4 regions of the Paenibacillus sp. FSL R5-0928 genome follow, and region 4 is predicted to be linked to each of the others. Evidence: riboswitches for the same ligand, from Rfam matches in the RefSeq annotation. Region 4 holds a riboswitch; each other region holds the start of a gene.

Evidence for each region. A riboswitch is a leader RNA that binds a small molecule or an ion and turns the genes downstream of it on or off. The one in region 4 is predicted to bind cyclic di-GMP.
Region 1: another riboswitch for cyclic di-GMP. It lies ahead of MKZ16_RS31640 (NPCBM/NEW2 domain-containing protein); the one in region 4 lies ahead of MKZ16_RS11525 (DUF6612 family protein).
Region 2: another riboswitch for cyclic di-GMP. It lies ahead of MKZ16_RS04875 (glycosyl hydrolase); the one in region 4 lies ahead of MKZ16_RS11525 (DUF6612 family protein).
Region 3: another riboswitch for cyclic di-GMP. It lies ahead of MKZ16_RS01890 (anti-repressor SinI family protein); the one in region 4 lies ahead of MKZ16_RS11525 (DUF6612 family protein).

Annotation. Positions count from the first base shown of each region.
Region 1 is NZ_CP150225.1:6,985,586-6,988,726, reverse strand. It holds gene MKZ16_RS31650 (EAL domain-containing protein) at 1-251, shown strand, start outside; gene MKZ16_RS31645 (hypothetical protein) at 368-934, shown strand; cyclic di-GMP riboswitch class I at 1,092-1,178, shown strand; gene MKZ16_RS31640 (NPCBM/NEW2 domain-containing protein) at 1,437-3,141, shown strand, end outside.
Region 2 is NZ_CP150225.1:1,135,461-1,138,601, forward strand. It holds gene MKZ16_RS04870 (sugar phosphate nucleotidyltransferase) at 65-1,438, shown strand; cyclic di-GMP riboswitch class I at 1,575-1,654, shown strand; gene MKZ16_RS04875 (glycosyl hydrolase) at 1,667-3,141, shown strand, end outside.
Region 3 is NZ_CP150225.1:426,379-429,519, forward strand. It holds gene MKZ16_RS01885 (2-oxoglutarate dehydrogenase E1 component) at 1-1,286, opposite strand, end outside; cyclic di-GMP riboswitch class I at 1,757-1,841, shown strand; gene MKZ16_RS01890 (anti-repressor SinI family protein) at 1,869-2,024, shown strand; gene MKZ16_RS01895 (helix-turn-helix domain-containing protein) at 2,132-2,461, opposite strand; gene MKZ16_RS01900 (TasA family protein) at 2,631-3,141, opposite strand, start outside.
Region 4 is NZ_CP150225.1:2,595,562-2,598,702, reverse strand. It holds gene MKZ16_RS11530 (NADH-dependent flavin oxidoreductase) at 1-936, opposite strand, end outside; gene MKZ16_RS11525 (DUF6612 family protein) at 1,049-1,903, opposite strand; cyclic di-GMP riboswitch class I at 2,021-2,112, opposite strand; gene MKZ16_RS11520 (RNA polymerase sigma factor) at 2,317-2,835, shown strand; gene MKZ16_RS11515 (DUF4179 domain-containing protein) at 2,819-3,141, shown strand, end outside.

The DNA of each region.
Region 1 (3,141 bases), 2.8 Mb from region 4:
CGATCGAGATGTTATTGGAGCTTAAACCTCATTACATGAAGTTAGATATGAAATATGTTCAAGGCGTGTCCAGTGATCCGAACAAACAGAAAATAGCTAAACAATTTTTAGAAAAGGCTTTAGAAATCCAATCTGTTCCTTTAGCAGAAGGTGTGGAGTTTAGAGAGGACTTTGAATGGCTTAAGCAGAGTGGTTATCAGTTGTTTCAGGGATATTTATTTGGAAAGCCTGATCCTATTCCCAAACAGTAATCCTAATGAGTATATATCGGTCCAGAGGATGAGATGAATTTCAGGTCAGAGTCTGAGTACAGCCAACCCCCGGGGTTGTATAATTTAGGTAATTTGAAAAGGGGGACGGGATGGATATGAAATGGCATCAATTTGTAACGCGCTGGGCGGATTCTAGGGGCTTTGATGGACGAGAAATTGATTATCAATGGCCTTCTCCCTCATTTCCGGTCATCAGTATTCGTAGTAATTTAGGGCGATACTCAGGTCAAAAGTATGGTCATGGAAGTAAACCCCGTGTAAAGACAGCTGTTGGTTTAATCGCTATTGGAGATGTAGCTGTCGGATTGATTTCCATAGGTGCGATAAGCGTGGGCGTACTTTCCTTAGGAGCAATATCACTGGGAATGTGGTTAGCGATTGGAGCAATAGCACTTAGCTGGCTTGGCTTCGCAGTGGGAGCGATTGCGATTGCAGGAGTGGCTGTAGGAGCGATCGCAATCGCGGAAAAAGCGTTGGGGGCCATCGCCATAGGGGATACGGCGTTTGGTGCGATAGCGATAGGCAGGATCGCTGGGGGTGCCATAGCTATCGGACAATGGGCATATGGTGTAATCGCAGTTGGCGAACATGGTTTCGGATTAATTCCCATCACGGGCGATGTGTGGAATTGGTTCCGGCGTTTGTTCGGATCGGGGAGTTAATTAGACCTCCAGTCCTAAAGGATCCCATTCTCTTCCGGGATAGTCGATAAATAATATCTATCACATGAGAAAAACTAATTGCAATTACCTATACTCATTTCATACCAATTAATCATGCGATCAGATCTAGGCTTATGTTACTCTTTGAATGTATTCGAAACTTCATAGGCAAACCTATGGAAATGTAGGGACGCAAAGCTATAGGGACTAAGGTTATCATAACTATTGTCAGCCAGCTGCCAAAGAGTGTGTAACGCTTTTTGTTAAAATATAAGAAAGTATAAGTTATACACCTATACTTAATATCTTATATTTCTCGCTTAAACGCTTACCGTCCTTATAAGGACGCCGAAGGCGTTTATGCTTGTTAAGGTTTAATAAAAATTAAGTCTTAATTTTTAGGCGACTTTATACGCAATCAAGCTACTCTTTTGGGGTAGTTTTTTTTGTGCCCATTTTTGGGCACTGGAGAGATTCATATGACATCTGGGGGTAAGAAGAGATGAAGAAAATGATTGCGATCGCTACATCGGCGGCCATGTTGGCCAGTTTTTCGAGTGAGGCAGGTTATGCTTTAGCAAGTGAGGCAAGCAAGGTAAATGTAACAAAAACAGTCGCGCAAAGTAAGGTCAACTTATTAAGCAACGCTTCGGTTATTCCGTTTGAGCTGTACGGCAAGGATGTTCTAAATGCCTATAATGAGGTTTTTAGAATGAATCCAGCAAATATTAAATCCATCACAAATAACGGTGGCAACTACTCAGGCTCGCCTATAGCTAAGGCTATGGATGGGGATATGAGCACGCATTGGGAGACTGGCAAACCGAATAGTTCAACGTTTACGAATGAGGTTGTGTTTGTTTTCAATGAGTCCACTGAATTAAATAGAATGGTCTATGCCGCTAGGCAATCTGGTGCTAGAGGTAAAGGTTTTGCTCAAGAATTTGATATCTATGGCTCCACTACCGATGCGGGTGATTTCACACTCGTGTCTTCTGGAGAATATACAGGCTCAACCGGTGATGTAGTGGAGATTCAGTTCGCACCTACGGCTTTTAAGAGACTTAAATTTGTCTTCAAAAAAGCGAACCAAGATTGGGCGAGTGCGGCTGAGTTTTCTTTTTATAAAGAGGATAGTGTCTCTACTAAAATGAAAAATTTATTTACAGATGATACCTTGAGCCAAGTTAGTACAGCCTTTGATACGGCAGAGAAATTAACAGCTTTAGAAAATGAAGTACAAGCACATCCACTGTATACGCAGTTTAAAGAAGAGATAGATAATGCAAAGATCCTTTTGGAGAACCATCAGGTAGAGGTAACGGCAGCCAAGGTTTCGAAGCTAAAAGGGTATGGTACAGCCTATGAAAATGCCTATAGCCAAGCTTATAGAATGCCAAATGCAAACGTATCAAAAGTAACGGTGAACGGTGGAAGCTACCCAGGTACGAAGCCTGAATATATGCTGGATGACCAGCCCACTACGCATTGGGAAACGAACAAAAACAATGATGCAAGCTTCACGAATGAAGTCGTGTTTGAACTAGCGCAAGCGGAAGTGCTGGACAGAGTGGCTTTTTTGGCTAGAGATAATCGCAAAGGATTCCCAGAGGCTTTTGAAATCTATGCATCAGAGACGAGTAAAGGAGAGACCTTCCAACTGGTATCTAGCGGAACCGCGATTAGTACCAATGATTTTTTGGAATTTAAATTCGAACCGACGAAGTTTAAAAGATTAAAATTTAAGTTCACAAAAGCTAATATTAACAGACCTTTTGCGGCTGAATTTAGATTTTATACAGAAGATAAAGTAAGCGAAGCTGTAAATGGTATTTTCACAGATGGAACGATGAGTGCGGTTGTGCCTGCTTATAATAGCGTCGAAGCAATCAACGAATTAGAAGAAGCGGCAAAAGTACATCCGCTCTATCCAATCCTGAAAGATTCTTTGGATTTAGCTAAGAAGCTAGTGAATGGTGAAGTTCAAACCGAAGGCACCATCATTGAGGCCGAGCAGCGTGGAGATATGAAAAAACATGCTCAGCAAAACCTGAGAATAGGCTTCGGCACGAACAACCAGCCTACAGGACTTGCGGCAATGCCTGGCGAGACCATCAATGTTTATGTGGATGCTGCTTCGGGTGATAAGTTGCCTTCTTTGATCTTTTCTCAACAAGAGGGAGCTTGGAATAGTTGGGCTAGGGGCG
Region 2 (3,141 bases), 1.5 Mb from region 4:
AGCTATACGTTTTGATAACAATTCCATTATGCTCGATTTCCATAATTCAAGGAGGGTTCATTCTATGAAAATGGTACTTCTATCAGGCGGTTCAGGTAAACGGTTATGGCCGTTGTCTAACGACTCACGTTCAAAGCAATTTCTAAAGGTACTTGAAAGCCCTCAAGGTGAACCAGAATCCATGGTACAACGTGTCTGGAGACAGCTGGAGGAAGCAGGGATGGCAGAATCATCTTATCTAGCCACCGGCCGCGGCCAAGTAGAAATGATACAAAGCCAACTGGGAAGTCATGTGCCGATTATCGTTGAACCGGAGCGTCGGGATACTTTTCCGGCTATCGCCTTAACAGCTACCTATCTTTATTCAGTGGCAGGTGTTTCTCCAGCGGAGACGGTAGCAATATTGCCTGTTGACCCTTATGTAGAAGCATCCTTTTTCGATACCATAGCTATGCTTGAGGGGACCATGCTGGAAAGTGGAGCAAATCTGGCACTAATGGGTGTTGTTCCTGAACATGCCTCAGAGAAATACGGATATATTATTCCTACCGCTGAAGAGGCGGGGGGGAATGGTTTTATGAAGGTGAGTCACTTTCAAGAGAAACCAGACCGCATACAAGCAGAACAGCTCATCGAGCAAAATGCATTGTGGAATTGCGGAGTGTTTGCCTTCCGTTTAGGGTACTTGTTAGATATTTTGCAGCGTAAAGGGTTGCCTTTAGGATATGAAGAATTGCAGAAGCAGTATAAGCTATTGTCTTCCATCAGCTTTGATTATGAAGTGGTGGAGAAAGAAGAACATATTGTGGTGCAGCCGTATGATGGATTCTGGAAGGATCTTGGAACGTGGAATACGCTGACAGAGGAAATGAGCAGCAAGCATGTAGGAAAAGGTTTTGTGACGGCGGATTCTGAGGGGACTTGCTTGATTAATGAGCTGGACATTCCGATTACGGTAATTGGTGCGAAGGATCTGATCATTGCGGCTAGCCCGGATGGAATTCTAGTTACCCATAAAGCTGAGAGCCCACGGATTAAAGAAGTGCTGAAGACCTTTGAACAAAGACCGATGTACGAGGAACGCCGCTGGGGCCATTACAAAGTTATTGATTATGTGAAATATGATGAAGGCAATGAAGTGCTGACCAAACGGATTTTTATATCCGAGGGGAATAATATCAGCTATCAATTACATCGCAAGCGTAGTGAAATTTGGACAATCGTCAGCGGCGAAGCAAGTATTGTGCTGAATGAGAAAAAACATAATGTGAAGGCTGGGGACGTGGTACGTATACCGGAAGGAACGAAACACGCGATCCTTGCTTTGACGGATGTTGAGTTTATAGAGGTACAGACGGGGTCTGAATTAGTAGAAGAAGATAACATACGTATTACTTTAGACTGGAATGATATAGAACTACAACAATTCATTTCATAGGTCTAACCTATCTATTTAACCAATTCAAAATTTCTTGAAACAGGTAAATTGACTCAATTATCAAAAAAAGTCATAAAAACACTAAATATATCATTAATTGTCGTCGATACTTACGGTAAGAGAGATTATTTCTCTTAAATTGAAAAGGCAAACCTATCGAAAGGTAGGGACGCAAAGCTATAGGGCCTTCGAAAGAGTGGCAGCCTGGCTACCGAAAGGGAGATTATTTTGAAAGCTTACCGTACGTATCGATTGTTTGGTGCATTTCTGTCACTCGTCCTGTTTCTGACTGCACTTCCGCTTGCTGTTGGAATTTCGCCGTCTATTGTCATAGCTGCTTCAAATTCTGGAACGCCAGTTACCCCAGGTGCCTCACCTGAAGCCGTAAAGCTGCTTAACTATTTTTACTCGATCTCAGGAAAAGGCATTATTGCTGGTCAACATGACTATTTAGAAAGTCCAGATGAAATTAACAATATGCTGAAGGGAACCAGCGGACAATATGCGGCTCTTCACGGTTATGAAATGGGTGCGATCAGTGGTCAGTCCGAAGCAACGATGGCTTGGCAACGTCAAAATGTGGTGAACAGCGCCATCAACTGGAATAAAGCGGGCGGGATCGTAGCTATGACTTTTCATGCTAACCTGCCGGGCACCTCTTATGACTGGGATAATGTGAAAAAAACACTTAGCCAGAGTGAGTTCGATAGTTACGTTACACCGGGTACTAAGCAATATAATAATCTGATCGCTGAGCTTGATAAGGTGGCAGTCTCTTTAAAAAGCTTGCGTGATGCCAATGTTCCGGTGCTTTGGAGACCCTATCATGAAATGAACGGGAACTGGTTCTGGTGGGGGAAGAAAAATAACTTTTCTAAACTATGGAATATAATGTATGACCGTTTTGTTAACGTTCATAAATTAAATAATCTGTTATGGGTATGGAGTCCGAATGCTCCCAATGTTTGGTCAGATCCTTATGCGCTAACTTATCCAGGTGCTGATAAAGTAGATATTCTGGCAGCAGATATATACGAAAATGATTACCAGCAAAAATACTATGACAGCTTGTTGAGTCTAGCCGCAGGCAAACCGATTGCGATCGGGGAGAATGGTGAAATGCCTAATCTGGAGAAGCTTCAGCAATCGCAAAGTAAATGGACGTATATGATGAGCTGGGGAAAAATGCTTTACGAAAATAACAGTGCAGACACAATCAAAACATTTATGAATAGCAACTACACCCTGACCAGAGATAAATTAAATACTGGTCTGGCACCGACACCTAGCGCCGCACCAGCGCCGGCACCTTCCGAAGAAGAGGGGGAGGCAGCAATTCCTCTCGCGAAGGGGCTTGCAGGAGAGTATTACAACAACATGTTGTTGTCGGGAGCGGCAACTCTTAACAGAACTGATGCAATAATCGATTTCAATTGGCGGCAAGGATCGCCGGATGCCGCCCTCGGGATTGATCGTTTCTCCATACGTTGGAGCGGTAAAATTAAGCCGTTATATAATGAGCAATATACATTTTACACTACCTCAGATGATGGTATCCGTGTCTGGGTGAATGGGGAATCCGTGATTGATAGTTGGACTAAGCAAAGTGGTACTGAGCGTAAGGGCACTATAACGCTGAAGGCTGGTCGGCTATACGATATCAAGGTGGAGTATTACGAGAATGAAGGCGATGCGAGAGTCCG
Region 3 (3,141 bases), 2.2 Mb from region 4:
TTGACATGGACTATCGGGATTTCATACCCTTTGGCGATGTCACTCGCATAATGCGTAGAACGGGAATCTTCACTTTCAGTCGTAAAACCAATTCGGTTATTAACAATGATATGGATCGTCCCACCATTTTGATAACCTTGAAGTTTGCCGATATTAAGCGTTTCTGCAACAATTCCTTCACCTGGAAAAGCAGCATCGCCATGCATCAGCACCGCCATAGCTTTACTGGTATCAATCTTCGGCAGTCCTGCAGTGCTCCGATCTTCTTGTGCGGCACGAGTGAAACCTTCCACGACAGGATTGACGAATTCCAAGTGACTTGGGTTATTCGCTAGTGTTATTCTTGTGCGTACGGTTTCTCCTTCACGGACAGCACGGTCTGCACCGAGATGGTATTTCACATCACCTGTCCAGCCATAGTTAATGCCTGTAGAGCCTTCGGAAGGGAAAAGCTCCTTGTTCGGAGAATGATGAAACTCTGAAAATATGATATCATATGGTTTGCCCAAAATATGTGCAAGAACGTTGAGGCGGCCGCGATGCGCCATGCCCATCAAAATATGCTCCGCACCGTCATGTGCAGCAGCACGTACGATTTCATCTAACATCGGTACAAGAGCATCATTGCCTTCAAGACTGAAACGCTTCTGACCTACAAAAGTCTTGTGGAGGAAGGTTTCAAATTGCTCTACCTGAATCAGGCGGTTCAGGAGCTCTTTGCGTTCTGTATTATTTAGGGGTGCTGGTGAGCTGGTGGATTCTGCCTGTCTATTTAGCCATTGCAGTTCTTTTTCTTCATGCACATGCCCGAACTCATAGGCGATGGTCTTGGTGTATGCCTGACGCATACGTTGCACGGCATCCCATCCGGTATGCACATCATTCGGCGCATTTTCCCATATAAGCGTGGCAGGCAGTGCGATCAGGTCTTCGCGGGTCAGCCCATAGGTTTCAAGCTCAAGATATTTTGCCATGGGATTCTGATCGCGTACCAGCGGATCAATTTCAGCGGCCATATGGCCATATATACGAATATTGGCGATTAGCTTGGAAGCTCTTACTGCTTTTCTAAGCCATTCGGTGTCTCCCGAGATGCGCGGCTGAGGAGCCGGTTCGCTATCTGGAGTTAGGGGAGGAGGTCCCGAATTTGTAAAAAGCTCGCGATAATTATTTTCTACGGTGGAGGGATCTTTCACAAACTGTTCATATCTTTCTTGAATGTAGCCTAAATTGGGTCCGTAATACTTACTCCAAATGGATTCGTTATAGGGCTCTTTGGCTGCCATGAATACATCCTCCTTAACGGATGAACTCCATACGTGACATTTTGTGTCAACGCTTACTGGAGCTGTGATGATTGCGGTTTCATTTCTCATCTTATTGTGCTACTTTCAGCCACTGTAATCAATTCATTCTTTCGTCCAATACGTTCGCAAAATGGTATAGGTTAGCTTGTTCTAATGAAAAGAAGGGTGTTTCTTCTCATTACCCATTCTAAAGGCCTATTAAAATGATTCTATTATCCTTATTTTTAACTATTAGGTCAGTAAATATTTATTTTGCTAGTACAATTTATTTTATGTAACGGACGAGTATCGTGATAATCGGACAAGATCTTTGAAAAAAAATCTTTTATTTTTCGTTTTTAAAATAGAAAGTAACCAGGAATCGACACACTTTTCCGCTTTCTTTTTGTATAATGTTATTGCAGATAGTAATTTTATAGTTTTTTAAGCAGATCCTTTCGTGAAAAGGGTCCAGTAAAAGGTAAACTTGCCGAAAGGCAGGGGCACAAAGTCGCGGGTCTAAGGTAGAGATACTATGACAGCCGGATTGCCTGGGGACGTAAAATCTTAGGGGGAGATTTTTTGGAAAAGTCCAACCAGGGTAGCAACAGAGAACAGCAGTTTATTGATCTGGATCAAGAGTGGGTACATTTATTATTAGCAGCTAAGAAGGCTGGCATTAAGGCAGATGAAATCCGCCAGTTCTTTCATGAGAAAACTGTGCAGATCGTGCAGTAATACATTAGAGGGGTTACATATCGAAAAAGGGCACAGCGGTTCTTCGCTGTGTCCTTTTTCGATATGATTTAGTAGAAGTGAGGATCGTACCAGATTAGTAGGAAGTATTAATCCTTTTGATCGAGCTTCCATTTCTGATAGTCCAGAAATTCTTTGAATTCGCGTTTGCTAATGCCTGAGTCCATAGCTTCCTGCACCAATCGGAACCATTCCGAATCTAAATGTGATTCCTCTGCATCATTTGGTTCTCCATAGAGTAGGGCATGAATGGATACCTGAAGCGCGTCAGCGATCTTTTCGATAAACTGGATGGATGGATTGGATTGGATGTTTCTCTCCACGTTGCTAAGATACGACTTAGCCACATCTGCTCTGTCCGCAAGCTCAGATAGGGAGAAACCCTTGTCTAGGCGGAGCTGCTGGATACGTTGGCCCATATTCTGTGGCACTATGCTGACGCCCCTCCGTAATTTTTGTTATTAGTATAGCAAATATCAATAAATCGGACAAAGTTTATTGTAAAGAGAAGAGCAGCAATCTGCTTATCCGTGGCCGGATTCAGGATCTGCTGCTCTTCGAGTATTTTATTAAATTACTTTATTGATCTTAGTAGTCTTTTTTCGCACCTTGTTTAGCTACGAAATCCCAAGTCAGTGTTAAGCTATCGCCTTGGAAAATATTTTGATCTTGGTTATTTTCCACAAATTCGAATTGGACGGAGAAGCTGTCATTGGTACCGGCTTTAATACCGGATGCTTCGGTAAAGAGTTGATCCCAACCTGTATTTTTTACGAGATCCGGATGCTGACTTTTTAAAGCAGCAAGTGTAGTCTCATAAACTACATTTTCAGGAGAGACGATAGGTACCCCTTTATCATTATTTCTAAGGAATTTAACTTTAATGAACTCGGCTAAATCCAGGTAGTTATCTCCTTTAGCATCCGTGATTTGAGTCGATGTATTCAGAATGATAGATCCGATATCGAGCGAACCATCGTTTTTCAATTTGAAGGATTTAGTTACAGTATCACCTGGTTTCAGGTTAGGAATATTAACGATGACAGAAGGGTCGGAGTTCAGATCGAGTGTACCCGCTGCGAATGTAGCTGTGCTTTGC
Region 4 (3,141 bases):
CCCAATTAAAGGTACACGGCCATTGATTTTCTCATGTACATATTGCAGGATTGATTTTTCTTTAAAATCTTCTGATGCAGATACTTTTTTAAAATCCCCTAATGAAATATGCAGATAATCTAGCTTTTTATCAGCTAATTTATCAATAAGATAAAAGGTATCGGTGATTTTAATTCCAGGCTCTTCATATTCTTCTGGAGAAAAACGATAGCCGACAATAAAATCCTTAACCTTTGAATTGTCAACGACAGCAATAACTGCATCCACTAATTGGTTAATGAAATTAAATCTTTTCTCTAAGCTTCCGCCCCATTGATCATCACGACGGTTGGAGTGTGGAGAGAAGAACTGTTGGACTAAATATGTGTTTGCTCCATGAATTTCTACCCCGTCAAATCCAGCTTGAATAGCACGTTGAGTCGCTTTTTTAAAATCCTCAATTACACCGAAAATTTCATCTTCTGTTAATGCTCTTGGAATTTCTGCATTCGGACGTTCGGCAGCAATGGCGCTGGAGGAAACTGGTTGTACGCCACGTAGTATTTTTGAATCTGTCATTCTTCCTGCATGGAATAGTTGTAAAATAGCTTTTGTTCCATTTCGTTTAATAGTAGATGCTAATCGGCTAAGGCTGGGAATAAATTGATCGGAGGAAACACTAAGTTCACCTTCCCATCCTTTTCCACCCTCTTGTACATTTGCTGCCGCAGTGATGACCGCACCTACTTCGCCCGTTCTTAGTGAATAGTATTTCAATTCATCTTGTGTTACTACACCGTCATAAAAGCTCATTCGCGTGGTCATTGGAGCCATAACCACTCGGTTTTTTAGTGTCAGTCCTCTGCGAAAAGTTAATGCTGTGTCTAGTGCTATCATCTTTTTCCCAACTTTCATTAAATTATATTTAAACAGAATATTATATACATGCGCATACATATAAATTACAGCAATGATTTATTCTTGTCAACTAATAAAGAACTGCTGTTGAATACAGCAAAAAGCGCTGTTCAGCGGAACAGCGCTTTTTGCTCGATATGAATCGTCTTTATTATTCTAGTTCAGCCGGTTTTACAATGGCTGTACCTTTATTATTCTTGGAATATTTAGCTTCGATTTTCGTGGTGTATGTATCTTTTGCTCCATCACTTACCAACACATAACTCAGATCGACTGTCAGCTTTTCTGTTTGCCAGGTCTTAGTATTGACGAATAATTTCCACGTTACACTTTTGGGTTGAACTGTCTCACCATCCCAGAGGTTCTCCTGGTCATAGAGTTTGATTATCCCCTTAGCTGCTGTCGGATCGGTTACCGTGAATTGTAAGACCGTTTGTGCGCCAGCAGTGCTGACTTTCATGGATTTTTTATAACTTTTTACCGAATCAAGCATGGAAACAGGATCGTATTGGCCTTTAGAGTAAAAGGCCTCCCATTCCGTTTTCTCCAGTCCAAGCCAATACTGTGCATCAGGATCGATCGGCTCCCCGTCATCGTCGTAACCTGAAGAATCGTCTTCAGATTCATCGATAAGCTCACTTCCGTCTACAAGATAGTAAAACTCCTTATCGTTGGCATACAAGCTGTAAGATGTTTCTAAAAGACTGCTAGCGACAGTACCTGCTGCGGCAAAATTCGGCAGACGGCTGATATCCAGCTTCAGAGTGTTGGTGTTGCTGATACGCACCCCGCCGCTTTGAATATCCTGTTTTTTGGTCACATCCAGATGGAAATTCTTTATTGCTTTGGAGGCTGCCGTTACTTTGCTGATCATCTGATCCGCGGTTACTGCTGTTGAGGTAGCTGCAGACACTACTCCAGGATTAGACATCCATCCGATCGTTCCGGACAGCAATAAAGCACCTACTGCCAAACTAGTACCTATTGTTTTGAAAAAACTGTTCATGTACTTCCCCTTTCGGCCCCTTGCGATAATGTAACGCCGTATAGGTCGAAATAATAAAAGAGCTCAAAATAGACTACATATTCTTAGAGCTATCCTTTATGCTTCATAAGACATCCCTATGGCGGCCTGGCGATCATTTCCTTCTGTCGAAAGGCTTTAGACCCATGGCTTTGTGTCATCATCTTTCGATGATTTTACCTTTAACGCGGACATTCAATTAGTTTTAATTAGCTTACGGACGCATGTCCCACCGCTAATTTTATCATGGTTATAATTACCTGTAAACGACTTATCTTCCATTCGAATTCGCTATGATACTCAGAAGAAATACTACAATCAAAATGAAAAATGAACGATTACATACGCTTATAAGTCTTATTAATGAGAACAGCAAAGACAGGGGGTGCAGCAAAATGAGTGACCGGGAAATTTTCGAGCTCTATAAAGAACAAGTATATTATTTTTGTTACTACTTAATGAAAAATCAGGCAGATGCGGAGGATATTTCCCAAGAGGTATTTGTAAAAGTTATCTTAGCGGATAAGTCGAAGGTAAGAAACTTGAAATCTTGGATTTTACGAATTGCTTCAAATGAGTGCAACAGTGTGATCAAAAGGCGTAAGACGGGGTGGATGAAAGAAGTACGTAATTATTTACTATCCAGGTCTGAGGAATCAAACCCTGTAGAAAAACGTTTGGATCGACAAGAAACTAAAAAAGAATTACAAGGGTTATACAGTCAGCTTCCCGACAAAATCAGAATGGTAGTAGTCCTTCGTTTTATCAACGAATTGACTGTACCCGAGATCTCTAAAGTTATGAGCATACCCGAAGGAACTGTAAAATCCAGACTGAACAAGGGACTTAAAATACTAAATAGTATGGGTGGAACCCAACTAAAGGAGCTGAATAGTAATGAGTCTGTATATTGAAAAAGATAAACATATTCCCCGACCAGATTATGATTTGATGTGGACTGCCATAGAACAAGAAGCATATACACGTCAAAGAAATCTGCATGCCTCCCAGAATACTCCTAGGCCTAATAAAAAGGTTATTCCTATCAGTATTGTCTTCTCTTGCCTCTTACTTGTAGCCATTCCTGTATTCGCTAGTATGACGATTAATTGGGATAAAATTGGTGGTCGAAGTGTGAGTAATGCATTAAATAACGGCATCGGTCAACAGTATAATCTTCAAACTTCCAGTTCAGGAGTAACAATGAATTTGAACGGTGT